Regions from separate parts of the Parashewanella sp. 2210YD4-3 genome, predicted to be linked through region 2. Evidence: predicted binding sites of a transcription regulator. Region 2 holds the regulator's gene; the other holds the start of a gene.
The links. The regulator sigma-54, encoded in region 2, starts transcription at its own class of promoters, with help from an activator protein. The targets are predictions, from matches to a motif close to GTTGGCACGNNNNTNGNNT.
Positions count from the first base shown of each region.

Region 1: a site for sigma-54 is predicted at 3,505-3,523, ahead of AC1EU0_RS08025 (flagellar hook-length control protein FliK). Genes of this name have one in related genera too.

Region 1 is NZ_JBWQOG010000004.1:172,359-183,956, forward strand. It holds gene fliN (flagellar motor switch protein FliN) at 1-355, opposite strand, end outside; gene fliM (flagellar motor switch protein FliM) at 373-1,401, opposite strand; gene fliL (flagellar basal body-associated protein FliL) at 1,432-1,950, opposite strand; gene AC1EU0_RS08025 (flagellar hook-length control protein FliK) at 2,004-3,440, opposite strand; gene AC1EU0_RS08030 (ankyrin repeat domain-containing protein) at 3,632-6,028, shown strand; gene fliJ (flagellar export protein FliJ) at 6,037-6,480, opposite strand; gene fliI (flagellar protein export ATPase FliI) at 6,497-7,834, opposite strand; gene fliH (flagellar assembly protein FliH) at 7,794-8,666, opposite strand; gene fliG (flagellar motor switch protein FliG) at 8,653-9,702, opposite strand; gene fliF (flagellar basal-body MS-ring/collar protein FliF) at 9,695-11,410, opposite strand; gene fliE (flagellar hook-basal body complex protein FliE) at 11,471-11,598, opposite strand, start outside.
Region 2 is NZ_JBWQOG010000016.1:35,314-46,911, forward strand. It holds gene murA (UDP-N-acetylglucosamine 1-carboxyvinyltransferase) at 113-1,372, opposite strand; gene AC1EU0_RS18310 (BolA family protein) at 1,385-1,642, opposite strand; gene AC1EU0_RS18315 (STAS domain-containing protein) at 1,663-1,956, opposite strand; gene AC1EU0_RS18320 (MlaC/ttg2D family ABC transporter substrate-binding protein) at 1,956-2,600, opposite strand; gene mlaD (outer membrane lipid asymmetry maintenance protein MlaD) at 2,610-3,083, opposite strand; gene mlaE (lipid asymmetry maintenance ABC transporter permease subunit MlaE) at 3,157-3,939, opposite strand; gene mlaF (phospholipid ABC transporter ATP-binding protein MlaF) at 3,926-4,738, opposite strand; gene AC1EU0_RS18340 (KpsF/GutQ family sugar-phosphate isomerase) at 5,127-6,104, shown strand; gene kdsC (3-deoxy-manno-octulosonate-8-phosphatase KdsC) at 6,116-6,661, shown strand; gene lptC (LPS export ABC transporter periplasmic protein LptC) at 6,658-7,221, shown strand; gene lptA (lipopolysaccharide transport periplasmic protein LptA) at 7,205-7,768, shown strand; gene lptB (LPS export ABC transporter ATP-binding protein) at 7,765-8,496, shown strand; gene AC1EU0_RS18365 (RNA polymerase factor sigma-54) at 8,563-10,044, shown strand; gene hpf (ribosome hibernation-promoting factor, HPF/YfiA family) at 10,086-10,385, shown strand; gene ptsN (PTS IIA-like nitrogen regulatory protein PtsN) at 10,388-10,831, shown strand; gene rapZ (RNase adapter RapZ) at 10,828-11,598, shown strand, end outside.

The DNA of each region.
Region 1 (11,598 bases), on a different contig from region 2:
TTCGTTCAGTCTGACTGATAACATCGGTTAAACGGATCCCGAACTTATCATTGACCACAACCACTTCACCATGAGCAATGAGGGTTCCATTAACCATGACGTCTAAGGGTTCACCAGCAACTCGATCTAACTCAACAACCGAACCTTGGTTAAGCTGAAGTAAATTACGAATGCTGATAAAACTCCGTCCCACTTCCATCGAAATGGTGACAGGGATATCTAAAATCGCATCTAGGTTATTTTTATCTGCTCCAATACTGCCCGGCTCATCAAACAGTTCATCTAAACTTGCGGTTTTGGCTTCTTCAATAGCTTGCTCAGCCATTGCCGCCGCCCAATCTTCTTCTGTATTCATAGGTTAACCTTAACTAGCTATCTCTCTTTGCTATCACTGGTTGGATTGCGTAATTTGACCAGTTGTAATTCTGATTTAACGGTTTCGGGACGTGGGATTTGGTCTGTAACCTTAAGGGCTAAGTTCTCTCTTGAACGCCCCAGTTTACAACGATAAGTTGGTAAGTCTTCAACTTTCATCATCACATGTTCAGGTAAATCAAACGGTATAATGTCGCCAGCTTGCATGGTCATGACATCCCGAAGTGACATTGATTGTTCACCTAAACTGGCATTAAATCCAACATCAACGTCCATGATTTCTTCTCTTAATGCTTGTGACCAGCGCATGTCGGTATCTTGTTTGTCACTTTGAACACCCGCATCCAGTAATTCTCTGATTGGCTCAATCATGGAGTACGGCATAGCAATATGGAAATCACCGCCACCGCCATCGACTTCGATATGAAATGAGTTAATCACCACCACTTCTGTTGGGCTGACAATATTAGCCATGGCAGGGTTAACTTCAGAGTCTAAGTACTCAAACTCCACATCCATAACAGGAGCCCAAGCATCTTTGTAATCTTCAAAAATGATTTTTAACAACAGCTGGATAATGCGGCGTTCAGTGGGAGTAAACTCTCTACCTTCGATTTTGGCATGAAAGCGACCATCGCCACCAAAAAAGTTGTCCACCAAAATAAAGACTAAACGAGCTTCCATGGTAATGAGCGCAGTACCTTTTAACGGGCTAAAACGCACCATGTTAAGGCTTGTAGGTACAAAAAGACTGTGGATATATTCGCCAAACTTCAGCATCTGCACGCCATTGATAGACACTTCAGCCGTTCGACGCATCATGTTGAACATGCTGATCCGAAGATGACGAGCAAAACGTTCGTTGACGATTTCAAGCGTTGGCATACGGCCACGAACAATTCTATCTTGAGACGAAAAGTCATACGATAGAGCATCGTCAATACTTTGTTCGACAACCTCTTCTTCTACCTCATCAACCCCGTGAAGTAGCGCATCAATCTCATCTTGGCTTAGTAAGTCACTCACTGATTGGCCTTTTCCTAAAAAAGCAGTTCATCACTGCATCACAAATCCAACAAACAATACTTTTTCTACACTATGCTTACCTAGAATCGGCATTAACGCATTTTGTACACTTAACAAGGCTTGTTGACGCAATTCATCTTTTCCTGATTGTGTGCTGAGCTTTTGCGCATCTGCACCACTAAAAGTCGATAATAACGCAGACTCAATCAGAGGAATGTGCTTTTTCACATCATTTTCAACCGAGCTACCTCTTACCTGTAGCTGCACTTTAATTTGTACTAACACAGGCTTTTTCGTGCCTGTAAGGTTGAACAAAAACGGTCTTGGTAAAGGCACATAACTGGCCACTTCTGGCTTCATGGGTGCCGCTTGCTCAGTAGAGTTTGAGCCTTGCATCTGCTCAGCTGATTCTGACGCATCATCACCAGAGAGGAAAAAGAAAGCGCCTGCACCACCGAGAATCAACACAGCAACCGCAGCGATAATGATCAACATTAACGGGCTTTTCTTTTTTTGTTCTTCAACCGTTAGCGTTTCTTCATCTGCCATAGCTAAATTTCCTTACTTAGTTCTTTCAAGCTCAATCGGGTAATGGTAACGATTTAAGCGTAATAATCTATAACTGAGGTTGGGTTTGTTGCGACTTTGAGCGTTATTTGTTCACTTGCTTCTTGTTCAAACTCTGATTGAGCACCTGAGCCAGAAAATCCATGTCCATTTCCTTGCTCTCTTCCTTGCTGCTGTCCACCATCATGATAAGAAATCTGACTATCAGCTAAATTTAGCCCCTGCTCAGCCAGCATATCTCTTAATCTTGGTTGTGCTTGCTCTAGTAGATCTCTAGCTTGTGGTGTCGCCACTTGGAACTGTACTTGAGTTTGTTCATTTTGCACTTGAATGCGTACCATCATGTGACCAAGTTCAGGAGGGTCTAGTCTGATTTCAGCCTGCCCAATGCCTTTATTAACCATGGCAACCAGCTGCTGTTTCATCACAGGAGAAAAACGCTGGATCATATCCTGCATTTGCACAGTTTGCTCTGCCCCCTGTCTTAATGATACATGCAGTTGAGGTACGTCAGTTTTGCTTTCTGGAGTCAGCATTTGCTGCAACGATAGCGGGCTTTGGGTTTGTAATTGATTTACTCTTTCAGCTACGGGAGTCGGCTCTAACGTCTCCATCGACGTTGTTTCTAACGCTTTGGCCAGCTCAACCTTCGCCGTTGGCATTTCTGATTTTGGCTTTATAGCGTTAAAAGCTTCAGCCATTTTTACTTGGACTTTACTATCTTTATTCGCTTCCAGCTCTTGTGATGCTTTACCATCTTGAGATTGCAAAGAAGCTGATTCTATAGCCTTAGCTTGCTCTTTAGTTAAGTTCGGTTCTAAGCTAGCTTTAGCCGTGGTAGCTTCCGCTACTTTCCCTAACTCTTTTACAGAAGTAGCCGCTTGCTCTGACACTTGACGTGTTGGCGCCAACTCTGTCTGAACAGATTTAACATCTGCATCAACTTCTTTTGAACTTGGAGTGACCTCTAAATTGGCTTTCGCTTTATCGAGCTTAGACACCAGCTCAGCATCAGTAGAGTCACCATCAGGTTGAGTCTCTACCGATGTTTTTGCATTTAACTTAACTAACACATCAAGCTTTTCAACATCGGCTTCTACGTCATCGCTTGCTTTATCTTTATCGCTTTGTTCAAGCGGCAAAGACTCACCGTTTTGCACATTCGTCACGGGGCTTACTGTCGTTTGATAGCTTTTAGAGTCATTGATTTGTTCTAACAATGACTCTGGCGATGGCGCTTTGTTTTCAGATGAATCCTGACCAGAGTCTTGCTCTTTTGATGTTTCTTCATCAGCTTGCTGCTGAGAACTATCTAGGTCACTAGCCGCAGGTTTTTCAGGCTCTGAAAGCTTAGATAGTTGTTGTGCAAAGCTTGTTGAATCCACAGTAGCCTCATCCGACAACGCCACTTCGTTTTCCGAATTTTCCGCTGAAACATGGGACGTAAATGATAGAGGATTAACTTGCGACACTATAATTTCCTTCTCTAAGCAACTGCTTGAAACTGACCGTCAAACATTTATCTATAAAAAGAGAAAGCACGATTTATGCCAAGCTAAAATCAATATGATTTACAACTCTGTTATAAGATATAAAAACTGAAACTAATTTCAGTTAATACAGGCTGTTAAGATGAGACTCTCATAGCCTGAGAGAATGCGATATGTTAGCTACTGTTGAACCAAAATCACCGATCAACGCTCCTGATAGACGGCATGATGCTCAAGCTTTAAATACAAGGCTAGTTAATGCTATCCGCTCAAGAGAAATAAATACAGTTAAACAGCTATTGGCTCATTTAGATAGCATTGATACTCCAATTCCATTTCAAATAAACTCACAAACGATCAACGCCCCAGTATTACATATTGCTTGCTATCTGGGCTTTTCAGAAGGCGTGGAGTATTTCTGCAACCAAGGGGCAAGTGTAAACATAGAATTAACTGATTACGATAATTGCTCTCCACTGCACTTAGCTTGCACAAACGGTGATTTAAGATCTGTAAATGCTTTAATGACAAGACAAGCTAATGCATTAAGGAGAACTGAGACTCATTGGGAAACACCACTGCATATCGCCGCCCAAAAAGGTCATCAGGCCATTGTTTCACTATTGGCTGGTGACCCCAATCTTATCAATACATTAGATGCTAAATATGTTTCTCCACTTTATCATGCCTGCGAATCGGGGTACGAGCAATGTGCCATAACCTTATTGCAACATGGTGCCAAACTTTGCTATTCAACAGATGACAAAACCCTTACCCCTGTTTATATCGCGATCAAAAATGGTCACGTTAACATTGCCCTAAAATTACTTTGCTGGGAGCAAAGCACAAGGAGATTCGAGCCTGAAGAGGTCACTAGAGGATTGGAGCCAAATAATATCGAACCTTTATTAATGTCCAAGCTTTGTGGTAACGGAGATCTAGAAGCCTTAAAACTATTGGCTAAGTCAAATCCTAACATCATTAATCTCCCCTTCGACGGTTTTTATCCACCAATGGTGGCACTATTCCATAATCAAATGGAAATGTATGAACATCTCATAAAAGCGGGTGCTAATATACACGTTACTGATCTCGAAAGAGGGAGTTTACTTCATTATGCCTGCGCTTTTGGCACTTTGAACCAAATGGAGTATTTGATTAATAATGGACTACAAATCGATGATCTTGATTCAGATCGAAAAATTCCGATGTTTAATCTTGCTTATAACCCCCATCTGCGCTCGGCTAAAGTTGAAAAGCTTGAACAGATAGTATCTAGATTATGCCCAAGTCACTTATATATTGATTTTATATTAGATTGCTACGCTCAAACTCCATTTCATATCGCAGTAAAACAAGGAATGCTGAACCTGATAAAAGCCATGTTTCCCTGTGTCATGGACATTAATCATAGAGGTAAACTAGGGAAGCACATCACAGCAAACGCACTTGAAATCGCAGCACAAGATGCAAGAATTGATATTATCAAGTTTCTAATATCAAAAGGTGCAGATCCATTCACACAAGCCAGCACAGGTAACCCTACTGCATTACATATTTTGTTAAAAAACTTCGAACCAAACATCCCATTCAATGTTTTCAAAGAACTCGTTGAATTACTTTCAAATAAAACGTCAATTAATGCCATAGATGGTGAAGGTTACTCCCCTTTATCAAGGGCTATACGCAATCAGCACGTGCAAGAAACACATCTGCAGTTATTAATAAATAATGGAGCACAAGTTAGTTTCCAAGTGACCCAAGAAATGCTTGGAGGTTATATAAAGCATCATGATGCTTGCAGGGTTAAAGTTCTATTAAATTGCAGAAGCGATCAGAGCATTCCAATAGATGGAATGGAGCTATTGACGACAGCCATAACCAAAGGAGACTACCCAACCGTAAAAAGTTTATTTGCCACTGCTTTTATTCAACTAAGTTTAAAAGAATACGACCATAAAGAACTCATCAAGCTTGCTTGTGACAGAGACAACGTTGAAATTTTCAATACTGTATTACAGAAAACGGGGATATCAGTAAATACTCCCATTGATTCGCATTTATCAGTATTTTTTTATGCCTTAATTAACGGAAAAGTAAAAATTGCAGCCAAAATAATAGGCACTCATCAAGCAGAATTGGTCTCCAAATTTAATCAAATTCATGCGTACCATATTATAGCCGAATTTGATCATGTTGATCTTTGTAAACAATTACTCAAAATGGGAGTTAGCCCTATTGTTCAAGATATTAATGGTGGCTCACCACTTTCCTATGCTATCAACTCAGAAAAAATAGAGGTATTTCAATTATTACTTAAACACTCCCCCCAATTAGCGGAGTTAGCAGACAGAGAAAATAGGTTACCCCTACGCCAAGCTGTTGATCAAAGAAGATTATTACACATACCTTGCTTAGCAAAAGCCTTCCCAAAAGGTATATTTATTCCAGATAAATATAATAGGTGTCCCTATCAGATTGCAGTTGAAAAAAATGACACTAGAGTTCAAAACTTGCTTGACCAACATATCCCACAATTACCACCACCGTCAGTAACAACGACTGTTTGAAACTAAAGTTAATGATTTTTCCTACGAAAAAACTGCTGTATCGCAAACTCATCAATCATTTTTTGTTCTGATTTAGCTTGTGCCGCCTGTCGTTTTTGTTCTTTTTTTTCTAACAGCATTTCAACCGCTTGTCGCTTTTGTTGCTTTTCAAGCCAATGTTGGTGTCGATGCTTAAGCTGCTCTTCGGTTTGCCTGATTGCTTCGACTTGTTGCTTGATAGCTTGATCAATTTGGTCGACAAATTTATGGAATTGTTGATATTGAGAAGAAGATAAGTTGCTTCCCACTTTATCCCCCATTTGCCGCATATAATCCAAACGATAAGTGTTTAATGCATTTAGCTGGCTACGAGCTTTTTGTTCGTCTAGCTTGGCACTGCGGTATTGCAGTGAAGCTTGCTCTTCTTCATCTTTCGCCAGTTTTAATACGGTATGTAGAGGATCTTTGGCCATTGTCACACTCTAAGAACTAACATTGGGCGGCAAGTTGAGACAACATCATTGCACAATCATCAAAGCTCAAACTGTCTTTCATTCCCTGCTGTAAAAATGCATTTGTTGCAGGCTGCAATCGAATAGCATTATCTAAGATCGGGTCGCTACCTTGATTGTAAGCACCAATCGATACCAAATCTCGATTCTGCTGATAATGGGCGTACATCTGCTTAACCTTACGCATATTGTTTAAGTGATCGTCACTCACCACCATAGGTGCAACACGGCTGATACTGGCTTCAATATCTATGGCAGGATAATGACCAGACTCGGCAAGCGCACGAGAAAGGACAATGTGACCGTCCAAAATGGCACGGGATGCATCGGCAATCGGATCTTGCTGATCATCCCCTTCTGTCAGCACGGTATAAAAGGCAGTAATTGAACCTTGCTCACCTCCACCGTTGCCCGCTCGCTCAACCAACCTCGGTAATTTGGCAAATACAGAGGGCGGATAACCTTTGGTTGCTGGCGGTTCACCAACAGCAAGCGCTATTTCACGTTGTGCTTGAGCGTAACGGGTTAAGCTATCCATCAATAGCAGTACGCTATAACCAAGGTCCCTAAAATATTCGGCTAAACGAGTTGATGTTTCACAGGCTCTTAAGCGCATTAAAGGCGAGGTATCCGCAGGAGCGGCCACAACAACAGACCGTTTACGCCCTTCTTCACCCAAAATTTCTTCAATAAATTCTTTTACTTCTCGGCCACGCTCACCCACTAAGCCAACGACAATGACGTCAGCTGTTGTTCCTCTGGTCATCATGCCCAACAGAACACTCTTACCTACACCAGAACCAGCAAACAAGCCCATTCGCTGCCCTTTACCTACTGTTAACATGGCATTAATCGCGCGAACACCAACATCTAACGGCTCAGAAATTGAACGACGTGATAATGGGTTCATCGCCACAGAATGAGTAGAAACGCTTTCTGAGTTTTGAATACCGCCTAAGCCGTCAATTGGCTGACCGCTACCATCCAGTACACGACCTAATAATGACATTCCGACATTCAGGCCTGACTTTTCACCAAGCGGTACCACTTTTGCTCCGGGTAAAACACCTCTGAGTTCGTCAATGGGCATCAGATATAACAATTCATCATCAAAACCAATGACTTCAGCGACTAATTCCCCGTCCATGGTTTCAATTGAACAGAGACTGCCTACTGGCGCTCGACAACCACTGGCTTCTAGCGTTAACCCAACCACTCGAACCAATTGACCGCTAGCGACGGCACGAAACGGCGTTACTTGCTGACAATATTGATCAAGCTGGTTCTTGAGCTTCTTGGATCTCTGTAGATTCATTTTGAGTTGGTACTTCTTGAGGAGAGATGTGTGTGGCTTTTTGAGTTTGCTCAAATAAAGCTTGCTGGAGTTGCTTTTCTAGATGGAATTGTTGCTCAGTCAAGGCCATTAATACCGCTTCGGTTCGATTTTTAACTTTAAGATCGACCGAGGATTTTTGACTTTCGATAAAACAATCACCTACTGATAAAGAGGGATCGGCTTCAAATTGCCATTGTTTCTTTTCGAGCATGGTTGCGCTGTATGCTTGCTCCACAAGTTCAACATCTTGCGGATTCAATCGCACGTTAACAGGTTGATTTTTTAGTGGCAGCGACTCAATACCTTGGCGCAATACATTATGTATATGTTGCGGATTGGTTTGAATTTCGGTGGCAACAATGGCTTTAGCAAGACTAGAGCTTAGCATAACTAAACTGGCTTCAATTTGAGTGTCGACAACAGATAAAGGCTGTTCAAGTTGTTGCGCCAATTGCTCTAATCGCAACAATAGATCTTTAGCTTCAGCTAATCCTTGCTCGAGCCCTTGCTCTTTACCTTGAGTGAAGCCTTCTGCGTGTCCTTTTTCTAAGCCTTCAAGTTTACCTTTCTCTAGACCTTGATTGAAACCTTGTTGAAACCCTTGCTCTCTTGCTTCTTGTTCCGCTTGCTGTTGCAACGCTTCTATTTCGGCTAACGTTGGCGGAGTGAAACTTTCTTCTTCTATTTTAGGGAGCGATTGAGCTTGAGTTCGTCCAAATAAATTTTGCTGCTCAGATTCAACGTCTGTAACATCAGGTATTTGCCAATGCTTAAATTCTTCGGCGACAGCATCAGAATTAGAGGAACTCATCACCGCCTCCACCACCTAGCATGATTTCACCGCTTTCGCTCAAACGACGAGCCACACCAAGAATTTCTTTTTGTGCCAACTCAACTTCACTAATACGGATTGGGCCCATAGCTTCAAGATCATCACTCAACAACTCAGCCGCTCGCTTAGACATATTGCCAAGGATCTTATCTTTCATTGAATCATCCGCACCTTTCAGTGCTTTCATCAATATTTCTTGTGGAACTTCACGCAGTAGCGCTTGAATGCCACGGTCGTCAATATCCAATAAGTTCTCGAACACAAACATGAGATCTTGAATTTGCTGCGCCATCTCTTCGTCTGATTCACGCATGGTTTCCATAAGCTGTGACTCAATAGAAGTATCTAAGTAATTCATGATATCGGCAGCCGCTTTCAAGCCACCCATTTTCGCAGCTTGAGCACCACCTTGACCTGCGAACTGTTTCTCCATGATGTCATTTAACTCTTGTAATGCTGCTGGCTGAACTTCTTCTAAGTTTGCAATACGCATTAGCAAGTCGACACGAGTGTTCTCAGGGAATTGTGCAAAAATCTCTGCGGCTTGATCAGGCTCGAGATAAGACAAGACAATGGTTTGAATTTGAGGATGCTCGTTTTGAATAATGGTCGCCACCTGACGGGCATCCATCCATTTCAATGAGTCTAAGCCTTTAGCACCACTGCCCATGATGATTTGTTCAATAATATTACCAGCTTTGTCTTCACCCAAGGCTGCGGTCAGTGCTTTACGAACAAAGTCTTCACTGTTAAAACCAATGGCAGAAAATTGCTGAATATCATCTAAAAAATGTTTGTGAACACCAATGACTTTTTCTTGACCGAAATCTTGAGTCGAGGCCATTGCCATACCCAGTTGTTGAACTTGTTTTGGTTCAAGATGGCGTAAAATTGACGCGGCGTCCGCTTCACTTAAGCTCAGCAATAAAATAGCGGCTTTTTCAACGCCCGTTAGCGTACTTACATCAAATGATGAAGCATCAGTATTCGATGGGCTTTCTACAATATCAGGCATCTTCTTCTTGCAACCAACTCTTAATTACTTGGGTAGACAACTCTGGCTCATTGGCTACCAGTGCACGAATAGCCTTGATCATATCATCATCTTTGTGAAGATCGGGGATTAAAATCGACCCATCATCGGCATAACTGTATTCACCATCAGATTTGTTAATCAATCCTAGGGTTTCTTGTGCATATTGGTCTTCAATTTCAGCCAATTCACTACCCGGAATGATTTTTTCCTGTGGCATATCTGCACCGGAATGAGCCATACGTTTGAACATAGGGCGCATTACCGTCAGGATTAAAACCAAAATTACAATGGCCGCCAGCACAAACTTCACCACTCGCATAAACCAAGGCTGTTCCCATAGTTCAGGCTTCGGCGCGGCTTCAAATTCATGTTGCATAAATGGTACGGTAACCACTTCCAACATATCACCGCGAGCTGAATTAAACCCAACCGCCCCTTCTAGCAAACGACGAATATTCGCCAGTTCCGCTTCTGTACGGGGCTCACGATTTAATTGTCCATCTTCACCGACAGCACCGGGCTTATAGTTAACCGCAACCGATACACTGATACGTTGGATAATGCCGATTTGCTGACGAGTATGACTGATGGTGGTGTCTACTTCGAAGTTTCTCGTGGCTTCACGATGGGAGCTGCCTGAACGTTCAGCGGAACCTTCTTGAGTTAATTCACTTACTTGCTCTGGAATTTCAGATTTCATTGGCGGCTGATTGGTCAATGCACCAGGGATTCCACCAACAAATCCAGCACCTGAATTAGTTTCTAAGGTTTGCTCACTTCTTACCGCTGCTTGAGCCGGATTAAAACGCTTAGCTGTTTGTTCTTTGGCCGTGAAATCCATGCCAACGTCTACTTGAGAAGTAAAGTTTTCAGGGCCTAGGATTGGGATAAGAATAGACTGAATTTTATTACGATATTCGTCTTCTTTTGACTGTGCGATTTCAAGCTCACGACGTGCTCTTGCTGACACGCCATCTTGGCTGCCAGAATTTAATAATCGACCTGCTGAATCTGTTACTGTCACACGGCTAGGGTCGAGGTTTTGTACCGCTGATGCCACAATATCAACGATGGCATCAATTTCTTCTTGTCCTAGTCCGCTACGACGAGTCGTGATCACCACCGTTGCACTTGGCTGTGATTTGCGTCGAGCAAACACATTTTCTTTTGGTAACGCCAGAATCACTTTAGCGCGAGTAACACTTTTAAGTTCTTCAATGGCTCGAGCTAGATTTTGTTCCTGACTGTGCTTCAGTCTAGCTTGCTCCATACGTTGACTAACACCAAAGCCGCTATCTTGATTTAAGAAGTCATCTTTTTTAGTGCTACTTTCGATGCCAGAACGGCTCAACAGTAGTTTAACTTCTTGGTATTTGTTTTCAGGTACTCTCACTACATCGACATCAAGTTGATATTTGATTTTATTTTTATCGAGCACATCTAACACTTGGATAAGTTCTTGGGTTTCCATTTTCCCAAGTGGTCGATATTCATCTTCCGAGGCAAGAAGCAACACGAAAACCGCCAATGCCAAACATACAGCTAAACCTAAAATCATAGTAATTTGACGAAGGGTATTAGTATTACCTAGGCCTTCAAGCATACCTGATTTATGTTCTTGGTCCGCTCCAGAATTAGTTGTACTGATTTCTGATGACTGGCTACCAACGGTGAGTTCTGTGCTCAAAATTCTTACCTGCTTTACTGCTATTTATTTTTCTTAAGCGATTACTATTTTTCTACGCCATTAAACAGGCATATTCATTATTTGCTTGTAAGCATCAACCAGTTTATTTCTAACTTGTACCGTAGCCTCAAATGCAACACTGGCTTTTTCACGTGCAATAACGGTATCGGAAAGCGTTACTGAGGTAT
Region 2 (11,598 bases):
TACCTGCCTTCGTAGGTAAGACGGAAAGTAGTAATGAAGCTACAAAAAAGGGAAGCTATGGAAGCTTCCCTTTTGTCAGCCGATACGCAGTATCAAAGATAACCAGTGAAATCTATTTCACCCGATACACTCGGCCACCTAACTTCTCAAACTTATCTTCAATATGCTCATAACCGCGATCAAGGTGATAAATTCGATCAACGACGGTTTTGCCTTCAGCCATTAAGCCTGCAATCACAAGGCTTGCTGAAGCGCGAAGATCAGTTGCCATTACTGGTGCCGCTTTAAGCTGTTCAATACCATGAATGATACAAGTATGTCCTTCAAGCTCCATTTTTGCGCCCATACGAATAAGCTCAGGCACGTGCATAAAGCGGTTTTCAAAAATGGTTTCGCTGATGGTGGCATTACCTTCCGCTAAAGCGTTTAAGACACAAAACTGAGCTTGCATATCGGTTGGGAAACCTGGATAAACAGCGGTTTTGATGTTAATCGCTTTTGGGCGCTTACCGTGCATGTCTAGCTCAATCCAATCTGTGCCTTTGGTGACTTCAGCCCCAGTTTCTTCAAGCTTCATTAATACCGCTTCGAGTGAAGCTGGATCGGCATCTAAACAGCGAATACGACCACGGGTGATCGCGGCTGCAACTAAGAAAGTACCGGTTTCAATACGATCAGGCATCACGCGATAATCACAACCTTTTAGTGATTCAACACCTTCAATCACTAATTTTGCGCTACCAATACCCTCGATTTTCGCTCCCATGGCTACAAGGCAGTGAGCGAGGTCGCACACTTCAGGTTCACGGGCGGCATTTTCAATGACGGTAGTACCTTCGGCTAATACGGCGGCCATGAGTAGGTTTTCGGTGGCACCAACACTGACCATCTCCATGATGATGTGAGCACCTTTAAGGCGACCATCGACTCTGGCTTTGATGTACCCTTCTTCTACTTCGATATGAGCGCCCATTTGCTCAAGACCTTGTAAATGCAAGTTTACTGGGCGGGCACCAATGGCACAGCCACCGGGCAGCGATACATCGGCAGTGCCGTAGCGAGCCAGCAGTGGTCCTAAAATCAAAATAGACGCGCGCATGGTTTTGACTAAGTCATAAGGCGCACAAAAATGGTCAAGATTTTTGGTGGAGATTTTAAATTGACCATCGTCCAACTTAGTGACATCTGCGCCTAGACATTGCAACAATTTGCAGCTGGTTTTCACATCGCGTAGATCGGGTACATTGCTGACGATAAAATCAGTTTCAGCTAATACGCCTGCCATCAGGATTGGCAAGGCGGCGTTTTTAGCGCCAGAAATAACCACGTTGCCAGCCAGTGGTTGGCTGGACTCTATTGTTAGTTTATCCACAGAGCGCCTCGATTATGCTGGCATGTTAAAGAGCTTTTCGCGTTTCCACTGCTCTGGGGTGAAGGTTTTGATGGTAAGTGCGTGTAAAGCGCCACTGGCAATCTGCTCAGATAACGGCGCATAAATCGCTTGCTGACGTTTTACTGGGGAAAGCTCACCAAACATATCGGCAACGGCGATAACTTTATAGTGAGTACCGTCTTGAGTTACGAACAATTCATCAAGTTCGAGCTGAGCGCGTATTAGCTCTTCTACTTGTTTGCATTCCATCGGAATTACTACCTTAGTATTTAAGAAATTTGGGATTCAAACATTGGTTGCAGATTATATAATGCAATCAATGGCTGTAACTGTTGGGAAGGGTTCGCCAACAATAGGGTTTGGTTATTCTTTTGCTGCTGTTTGACTAAGTGGAACAAAAACGCAATGCCTGAGCTGTCGATGTAGTTAAGTTCAGACAGATCCAGTTGGCTCACTTGTGAACCTAGCAAACTTTGGCGCTTTGCCCATAAGGCGACCACTTCTTCTCGTGACAGTCGCCCTGATAGTGAACAGCTATTGTCGTGGACTGTGAATTTTGCCATTACTTTTTCTCAGTCTTTGCTTGAATCGGCGCTTTAGCTTTTTCATTCAGCATTTTTATCACTGAATCAACGCCTTGACGTTGGATTAATCCACCGATCTCAGATTGTTTCGATTGCAATAAACTCACGCCTTCTGCCACTAAGTCAAAGGCTTTCCACGTTCCATTTTTCAGTTTACGGACCTTAAACGAAATATTGATGGGTGGACGGCTATTGGAAATTACTTGTACAGGGACGGTAACAATTTTTTGGTTACTAAAATCTTTCGCTGGCGCAAATTGGATTTTCTGATTCGTGTACTCAGTAAAAGCGGTCGCATACGTGCTGATCAAATAGTCTTTAAATGCGACTGAAAAATCACTGCGTTGCGTTTTAGATAGCTGTCTTAAATTACGGCCTAGCACCATATAGGCGGCGTATTTGTAATCTACATATGGCAAAAGTTCATCACTGATGATGGTCTTTAGGTGGTTTGGGTCCGCTTTAATTTTGCTTTGGTCAGCATTAAAGTGAGCAAACGTTTGATTAGCCACTTGCTGGATCATGGTGTAAGGGTTTTTGCTGTCGATGTCGGCAGCCATCGCTGAAAAGCTGCTGACCACTAGGCACAGTGGTAATAGTATTTTTGAAAGTAATGTTCGCATAATGTGCTCCTACTTATCTTTTGAGCCAAGGCTATACAGGAACTGCCCAATCAGATCTTCTAATACGAGCGCCGAGTGGGTGTTTTCAATTTTATCGCCACTTTTGAGCATCGAAGTATCGCCATCGTCAAACCCCGGCGTTAACCCAAGAAATTGCTCACCCAATAAACCTGAAGTCAAAATAGCTAAACTGCTGGTTTCTGGGAATTGATCGTAACGTTTATCAATTTGAATGGTCACTATAGCGTCGAGTTGTTTTGGGTCTAGGCTGATATCACTCACTCGGCCTACCGTTACTCCTCCAACTTTTACAGGAGAGCGTACTTTCAATCCGCCAACGTTAGTAAAATGAGCCGTAAGAGCATAAGTGCTCTCACCACTATCAATTTTGATGTTCGCAACATTAATCACGAGAGTGAGAAATGCGGCTAAACCAGTAAGTAAAAAACATCCAACTAAAAATTCAATTTTGCGAGTCAACATATTTGCCTACTACAAGTAAAAAGTCCGTTTAGGGACAAAAAGTCCATTGATTAAATAAATATTTCGTATTGCATTAACCAAACATTAATGCCGTTAATAAAAAGTCGAGCGCCAGTACCGCTAAGCTCGCTTGCACCACAGTTTTGGTGGTTGCACGGCTGATCCCCTCAGGGTTCGGTATAACTTGGTAACCTCGATAAAGGGCAATCCAAGTCACTACAACGGCAAATACAACACTTTTTATTAATGAGTTTAGAATATCTTGGTGCCACTCTACTTTAGATTGCAGAATCGACCAAAAAGAACCAGCATCAATGCCTTTCCATTCAACGCCCACGATGTGACCACCATAGATACCCACAGCGCTGAAAATCATCGCCAGTAACGGCATACTGATCACCCCAGCCCAAAACCTTGGGGCAATAACTTGTCTTAGGGGATCAACGGCCATCATTTCCAAACTGGATAGCTGCTCAGTGCTTTTCATTAGCCCAATTTCAGCCGTAAGCGCCGAACCAGCACGACCGGCGAAAAGTAACGCCGTGACCACAGGGCCAAGTTCACGCAAAAGACTAAGTGCCACCATTGGACCAAGGCTTTCAGAAGTGCCAAAATCCGACAATATGTTGTAGCCTTGCAGCGCCAACACCATGCCAATAAATAGGCCTGAAATGGTGATGATAACAAAAGATTGCACCCCAACCACATACAGCTGTTTGATCAGTAAAGGCGTGCCTTTTCTGAATCGTGGCACATTAACTATGGCATTCCATAGCATGATCCCGGCACGGCCGAATCCAGAAATAAATTCAATAGCATTGTGCCCAAGTGCGGTGATACGCTCAACGATTCTCACCCATTAACTCCTTTTTGTAATCTGGTGCAGGGAAGTGGAATGGTACTGGGCCATCTGGTTCGCCCCCCATAAATTGCTGTAATTGTGGGTTATCTGACTGTTTCAGCTGCTGCGGTGTGCCTTCGGCAATCACTTTTTTATCGGCGACTACATACACATAGTCAGCAATACTGAGCACTTCAACTACATCATGAGACACCACTACTGAGGTGAGGTTTAGTGATTCTGATAATTCTTTGATCAGCTTCACTAACACGCCCATGGCGATGGGATCTTGACCTGCGAAAGGCTCATCGTACATGATCAGCTCTGGCTCAAGTGCAATCGCACGGGCGAGTGCCGCTCGACGTTGCATTCCTCCCGAAAGCTCATTCGGCATAAGTTTACCAGCGCCTCTTAAGCCAACGGCTTCCAGCTTCATCGCGACAATGGTGTTAATGATGCTTTCGGGTAAGTTAGAGTGTTCACGCAGTGCAAAAGCCACATTGTCAGCGACATTAATATCGGTAAACAGAGCGCCACTTTGGAACAACATACTCATGCGTTGGCGTAAATTAAATAACGCTTTACGGCTAACCTTATGGATATCATGGCCATCAAATAATACTTGACCAGAATCTGGCGTGAGTTGCCCACCCATCAATTTAAGCAGCGTGGTTTTACCAATACCGCTAGGGCCCATGATGGCTGTGACTTTTCCCTTAGGAATCGTTAAGTTGAGGTCTTTAAAAATCGCTCTTGAGCCTCGATTGAAGCTCATATTCCTCACTTCTACCAAATTTGGTGTTTGATTGTCCATTTAGAGCCTTATTCGAAAGGAGTATCCCTCAACGGGAAATACAAAATAAAACAGTGTACGAAAATGTGTAAACTGGTACAACAAGTGAAGCCAAAGATGTCATGAATGACTTAAAATTTCCCGAATTGTAACTCATTGCGAAACATTAGTAACTAATTGATTATCAGTAGTTAATTGTTTATTTGCTAGCCGTTGAACGTTGTTTTCTACAATGGGGACGAGCACAGTATCATGCACTTAAGATGGCTAAAATTATATCTAAGTTCCATGAATTATCCTTTTTTATGGCATTTTTGTTTTGATCAATACGTCAGGTGAGGCTTTCAATTTGTTGCAATACCAGCGAAAATGTTATTCATGGAATCAGGTCGGATAATAATAGATAACGATGGCGAATAAAACTCAGCTCCAGCAGTGGGGCAGTAAAGTGGTTGATATAGAAAAAGCGGCGTTGGACAGCCTATACCATTATGTTAATTCTGATGAGTTTACACAAGCATGTGAACTAATGCTGAATTGTTCCGGCAAAGTGATTGTAATGGGCATGGGTAAATCTGGGCATATTGGCAATAAAATTGCGGCTACCTTGGCAAGTACAGGAACTCCGGCCGTATTTGTTCATCCTGGCGAAGCCAGTCATGGTGATCTGGGTGTGCTCTCGGCTAACGATATTGTCATTGCCATTTCTAACTCTGGTGAGTCTTCAGAGATACTAACTTTATTCCCAGTAATAAAACGTATGGGCTTACCGATCATTTCTATCACTGGTGTGCCTGAATCTAACATGGCTAAATTAGCCAATATCCACCTTTGTATTCAAGTTCCAGAAGAAGCGTGTCCTTTAGGGTTAGCACCAACCTCAAGTACTACAGCAACCCTAGTAATGGGTGATGCATTGGCTGTGGCATTACTGCAAGCCAAAGGCTTCACCAAAGATGACTTTGCTTTATCGCATCCCGGTGGCAGCCTAGGCCGTAAATTGCTGCTAAAAGTCGCTGATATTATGCATAAAGGCGATCAATTGCCTTTGGTTCAGCCAACTGTGAAGATTACTGAAGCCTTATACGTTATTTCCAACAAAGGGCTTGGGATGGCCGCGATTATCGATGATGATGGGAAGTTACTTGGCGTGTTCACTGACGGTGACTTACGTCGAGTTATTGATGCTGGAATACACTTACGCAATACTGATATTTCAGAAGTAATGACTTCAAATTGTATTACCATCACCGAAAATGTGCTGGCAGCAGAAGCACTTAAGTTAATGGATGAAAAAAACATTAATGGACTGATTGTGGTGGATGACGCACAATGTCCAGTTGGGGCATTGAACATGCTAGATATGGTCAAATCCGGAGTAATTTAACTGTGACTATGATGCCAACTTTATATGGTGAAGTGACCGAAACCGTTTGGAATAAAGCGCAACAGATCAAACTGATCATCTTTGATGTTGACGGGGTGTTTTCTGATGGCCGTATTTATTTAAGCAATAGTGGAGAAGAGCTAAAAGCTTTTCATACTCGTGATGGTTTTGGCGTTCGTTCGTTGCTAAATGCTGGTTTTCATTTGGCGGTGATCACTGGTCGTAAGTCGCAATTACTTGAAAATCGAATGAGTGCATTGGGCGTTGAACATATCTATCAAGGTATTGATGATAAATTAGTGCCATTTAATGAATTGCTCAGTAAGTTTGAACTTAAGCCTGAACAAGTCGCCTATATTGGTGACGATATGGTGGATTTACCCGTCATGAAACATGTTGGACTTTCGGTTTCGGTTGCAGATGGTCACCCTTACGTGAAACAACAAGTGAATATGATCACGACGATGAACGGCGGCCATGGTGCGGTGCGAGAATTAGCGGACTTGATTTTGGAGTCTCAGGGGCTATTTGAATCGGCTCAGGGAATGAGTGTATGAATCGAGTGACCCTCGCCATTATTGTTTTTTTCAGTACCGCACTGGTGCTGTATTGGCAGGTACAACAAAAACAAGGCGATAAAATTGCTCAAGGCCCTCAAATAGAACGGCCTGACTATATGGCTACCGATCTCAATAGTGTCGCCTATGACGAGCAAGGTCATTTAAGCAGTAAAGTAACAGCTAAGCACATGGAGCATTTCGCTACTCGTGATACGACCTTATTTACCGAGCCGGTATATTGGCTTTACGGTGAGGGCAGTGACAGCCCTTGGCGCATTTCTGCTAAAGAAGGTCGTCTAAAAAAAGATGATACACAAAAAGCTTATTTAGACTGGGACGTAAAGCTTGAAGCCATTGGGAAAAAAGAGCCCATTCAAAGTGTTAGTACCCGTTATGTTGAGTTAGATTTAGATAGTAAAACCATGACTACGGATGCCATGGTTTACATTAAAGGCAATGGATTTCAAAGCCAAGGTAAAGGCCTTTTTGCCGATTTTAATAATGAAACTGTACGCTTAAATGATCAGGTAACAGGAACCTATGAAGCGAATAAATAATATATTGCTGGCAGCGTTTTGCACAATGATGACCTTTTCGGCCGTAGCGAAGCAAGATGATTTAAAACAAGACCTAAGTATTAGCGCCAAAAGCCAAGCCGGTGATTTGAAAAATAATAAATTGTCGTATTTTGGAAACGTAAAAATTACTCAGGGCAGTATTAAGATTTACGCTGATGAAATGAGTGCGGTGAGTGATGATAAAAGTGGTCACAAGGTATTTGCTGCCAAAGGTAAACCCGCTACTTTTTCTCAAATTTTAGACAGTGGTGAGCTAGGAACGGCTAGTGCTTACAATATACGTTATGACAGTATTAGCGGTGACTTAGTGCTAAAAGGTAGCGCTGAGCTTGATATTGGTGGCAGTAAAATGAAAGCGGAAACCATTCGCTACAATATTGCAAATCAGCATGTGACAGCGGCAAGCTCGGGTGATGGCAATGACCGAGTGCAAACGATTATTCCGGCTGAAAACTACCAAGAAGCACGCAGTAAAAATAAAAAATCATCTTCAAAGCCTAAGACTGAAACTGAGAAGAAACAATGACTCAGAAAACCCTGACAGCAAAACATCTTGCAAAGAGCTATAAATCCAGACAAGTGGTAAAGGACGTCAGCTTATCAGTAAAAACAGGACAAATTGTTGGTCTGCTTGGCCCCAATGGCGCAGGTAAAACCACGACTTTTTATATGGTGGTGGGCTTAGTCAAAAGTGATAAGGGCCAGATTTTTATCGACAGCGATGATCTCACATTAGATCCCATGCACATGCGCGCTCGTAAAGGTATTGGTTACTTACCACAAGAAGCCAGTATTTTTCGCAAATTGACCGTTTATGAAAACATCATGGCGGTATTAGAAATGCGTGCATCACTTAATCAACAACAGCGCGAAGAACAGCTAGAACACTTGCTTGAAGAGTTTCATATTACTCATATTCGTGACAGCTTAGGTATGGCTTTATCAGGCGGTGAACGTCGTCGAGTAGAAATTGCCCGTGCGTTAGCCGCGAATCCTCAATTTATTCTCTTGGATGAACCTTTTGCTGGGGTCGATCCTATCTCTGTGATTGATATTAAAAAAATCATTGAACAATTGAGAGATCGTGGATTAGGGGTGTTGATCACCGACCATAATGTTCGTGAAACACTGGATGTATGTGAGCATGCTTATATTGTTAGCCACGGCAGCTTGATAGCCGAAGGCACACCTGAAGCCATCCTTGATGATAAGCATGTTCGGGAAGTGTACTTGGGAGAACAATTCACGTTATAGTAGTGATTATTTTTAGGGAGCTTTCCCATGCGCCAACAAAAACAATAAGAAGGATCAGCGGTAACTATGAAAGCGTCGCTTCAGCTTAAGTTAGGACAACAGCTCACAATGACGCCTCAGCTGCAACAAGCCATACGCTTGCTACAGCTTTCATCATTAGAGCTACATCAAGAAGTTCAACAGGCACTTGAATCTAATCCATTATTGGAATTAGAAGAAGAACTGGCATCGACAAAGACTGAGTCAGAAACGGCACCTGAAGTCGAGCTGGATTCGCTAATCAATCAAAACGAAAGCCAAGATATAGTTGAGCCTGAGATTCCTGACACTGTAGAGTCCCTAAGCAAAGAAAAGCTGACTGAAGAACTGCCCATGGATACCACATGGGATGAAACCTTTACGGCTATGCCTACTTCTGGCAGTGGTGCTTTACCTGCTGATGACCTTCCGTTTCAAGGCGAAACCAGTGATGGATTATACGAACACCTTGAATGGCAAAAAAACCTCACGCCTTTTTCGAGCACGGACTACGCGATAGCCACTGCGATAATTGAAGCCATCGACGAGCGTGGGTATTTGACCCAGTCACTAGATGATATTTTAGAGGCTATGGGTGACCCTGAAATTGAAATGGATGAAGTAGAGGCGGTGTTAAAACGAGTACAGCATTTTGATCCTATTGGTATTGCCGCTCGTGACGTACCAGAGTGTTTATATTTGCAACTCTCGCATTTTGACGACTTAACCCCCTATTTGGCTGAAGCGAAAAACATTATTCAGCATCACATTGATTTGATTGCTGTACGAGACTTTCGATCTTTACTGAAAAAAACTAAGCTTAGAGAACCACAACTCAAAGCTGCGATGAATTTGATCCAGAGTTTGGACCCAAGGCCGGGATTGAATATTGGCCGTAAAGACGATGAATATGTAATACCTGATGTGTCTGTCAGTAAAAAAAATGGGCGTTGGCAAGTGGAATTAAATCCAGATGTGATGCCAAAAATAGGACTCAATCAGCAATATGCCGCGCTGGCCAAAACCAGTCGAAGTAGAGATGATACCCAATTTGTTCGCGGTCACCTGCAAGATGCTAAGTGGTTTATTAAAAGTTTAGAGAGCCGTAACGATACATTATTAAAGGTGTGCAATTGTATTGTAAAAAATCAGGTCAACTTTTTTGAACATGGTCCTGAAGCTATGAAAGCGATGATTTTGAATGATGTCGCTGAAGAAATTGAAATGCATGAGTCGACGATATCGCGAGTGACGACACAAAAATACATGCACACTCCAAGAGGAATTTTTGAACTGAAATACTTTTTCTCTAGCCATGTTGGAACCGATGATGGCGGAGAATGTTCTTCAACAGCGATTCGAGCGCTAATCAAAAAACTGGTGGCAGAAGAGAATCAGAAAAAACCGCTCAGTGATAATAAGATTGCGCAACTGCTAGGAGAACAAGGGATCAAAGTGGCAAGACGAACCATCGCAAAATACCGCGAAGCGATGATGATCCCACCATCAAACCAGCGAAAGAGCTTATGATGAAATAAAGCGGCAGTTAACAACGACAGGAGGCAATGGATATGCAAATCCGGATCAATGGTCAACAAAATGGTCAGCAGTTGGATGTTACTGAATCACTAAAAGAATATGTCAGCGGGAAAATGGCAAAACTTGAACGTCATATCGAACAGATCAATAATGTGCGCATCGTACTCAATGTTCGAAAAACAAATCAAACTGCAGAAGCCAGTTTGGTCTTAAATGGCAAAGAAGCCTATGCCAAATCACAACATGATGATATGTACGCGGCTATCGATTTATTGGTAGCTAAATTGGATCGTCAAGTGATCAAACATAAAGAGAAGTTGATAAAATATTAACGATGGAATTAAACATCATTTTGAAGCCGGAATGCACCACTTGTGCAACGCCTGGCAGCAAGAAGAAAGTACTGGAAATGATCAGTGACTTAGTCGCTTCGCAGTATCCTGAACTTTCTTCTCAAGAAATCTTTGAAAGTCTACTCACCCGTGAAAAAATGGGCAGTACCGGCATTGGTAACGGAATTGCCATTCCTCACGGTCGATTAGATAACATTGATACCCCAATTGCGGTGTTGATCAAATGTGAGCAACCCATCGCCTTTGAAGCCATTGATAAACAGCCGGTGGATATCTTGTTTGCGCTGTTGGTGCCGTCTGATCAATGCCAGCAACACCTCAGCACCTTATCGGCTATGGCTGAAAAGCTCAGTGATAAGCAAACGCTAAAGCAGTTACGTCGTATTAATGATGAACAAGAACTCTATGAGGTGATCACTGCATGAAATTAGTCATTGTTTCAGGTAGAAGTGGCTCCGGAAAATCGGTTGCACTCAAAGTACTTGAAGATTTGGGCTATTACTGCGTTGATAATCTGCCTATGACTTTGTTAGGTGGTTTAATTGAAGAACTAAAACCGAATCAGGAATTAGTGGCAATCAGCGTTGATGTTCGTAATCTACCTGAACAAGACAAAGTATTTGAGCGCCAGCTTAAAAGCCTGACTGGGATTGAAATTCTTAGCTTTTTTATCAGTTCGAGCGATGATGTTTTACTAAAAAGATATACCGAAACTAGGCGTTTACATCCGCTGGCATATCAATGTAAAAGCTTACCAGAAGCGATTCGAATCGAAGGTGAACTGTTGTCTGGCATGTCTAAGATGATGGATCATTTTATTGATACCTCTAAATCCAATGCCTATCAACTCAGCGACAAAATTAGAGAAATTTTATTAGGGCGTGTTGAGCAAGATCTGGTGATCAACGTGGAGTCCTTTGGGTTTAAACATGGACGACCTAAAGATGCCGACTTTATGTTTGATGTAAGATTCTTACCTAATCCTCATTGGGAAGAAACATTACGACCTTTCACTGGGTTAGATAAGCCGGTACAAGACTTTCTCAATGCTCAGCCTGAAGTAAATAAATTCATTTGGCAAATCGCTAACTTGATTGATACTTGGCTTCCTCAGCTTGAGCGTAACAACCGCAGTTATCTAACCATTGCGATAGGGTGCACAGGTGGACAACATCGTTCCGTTTTTATTGTG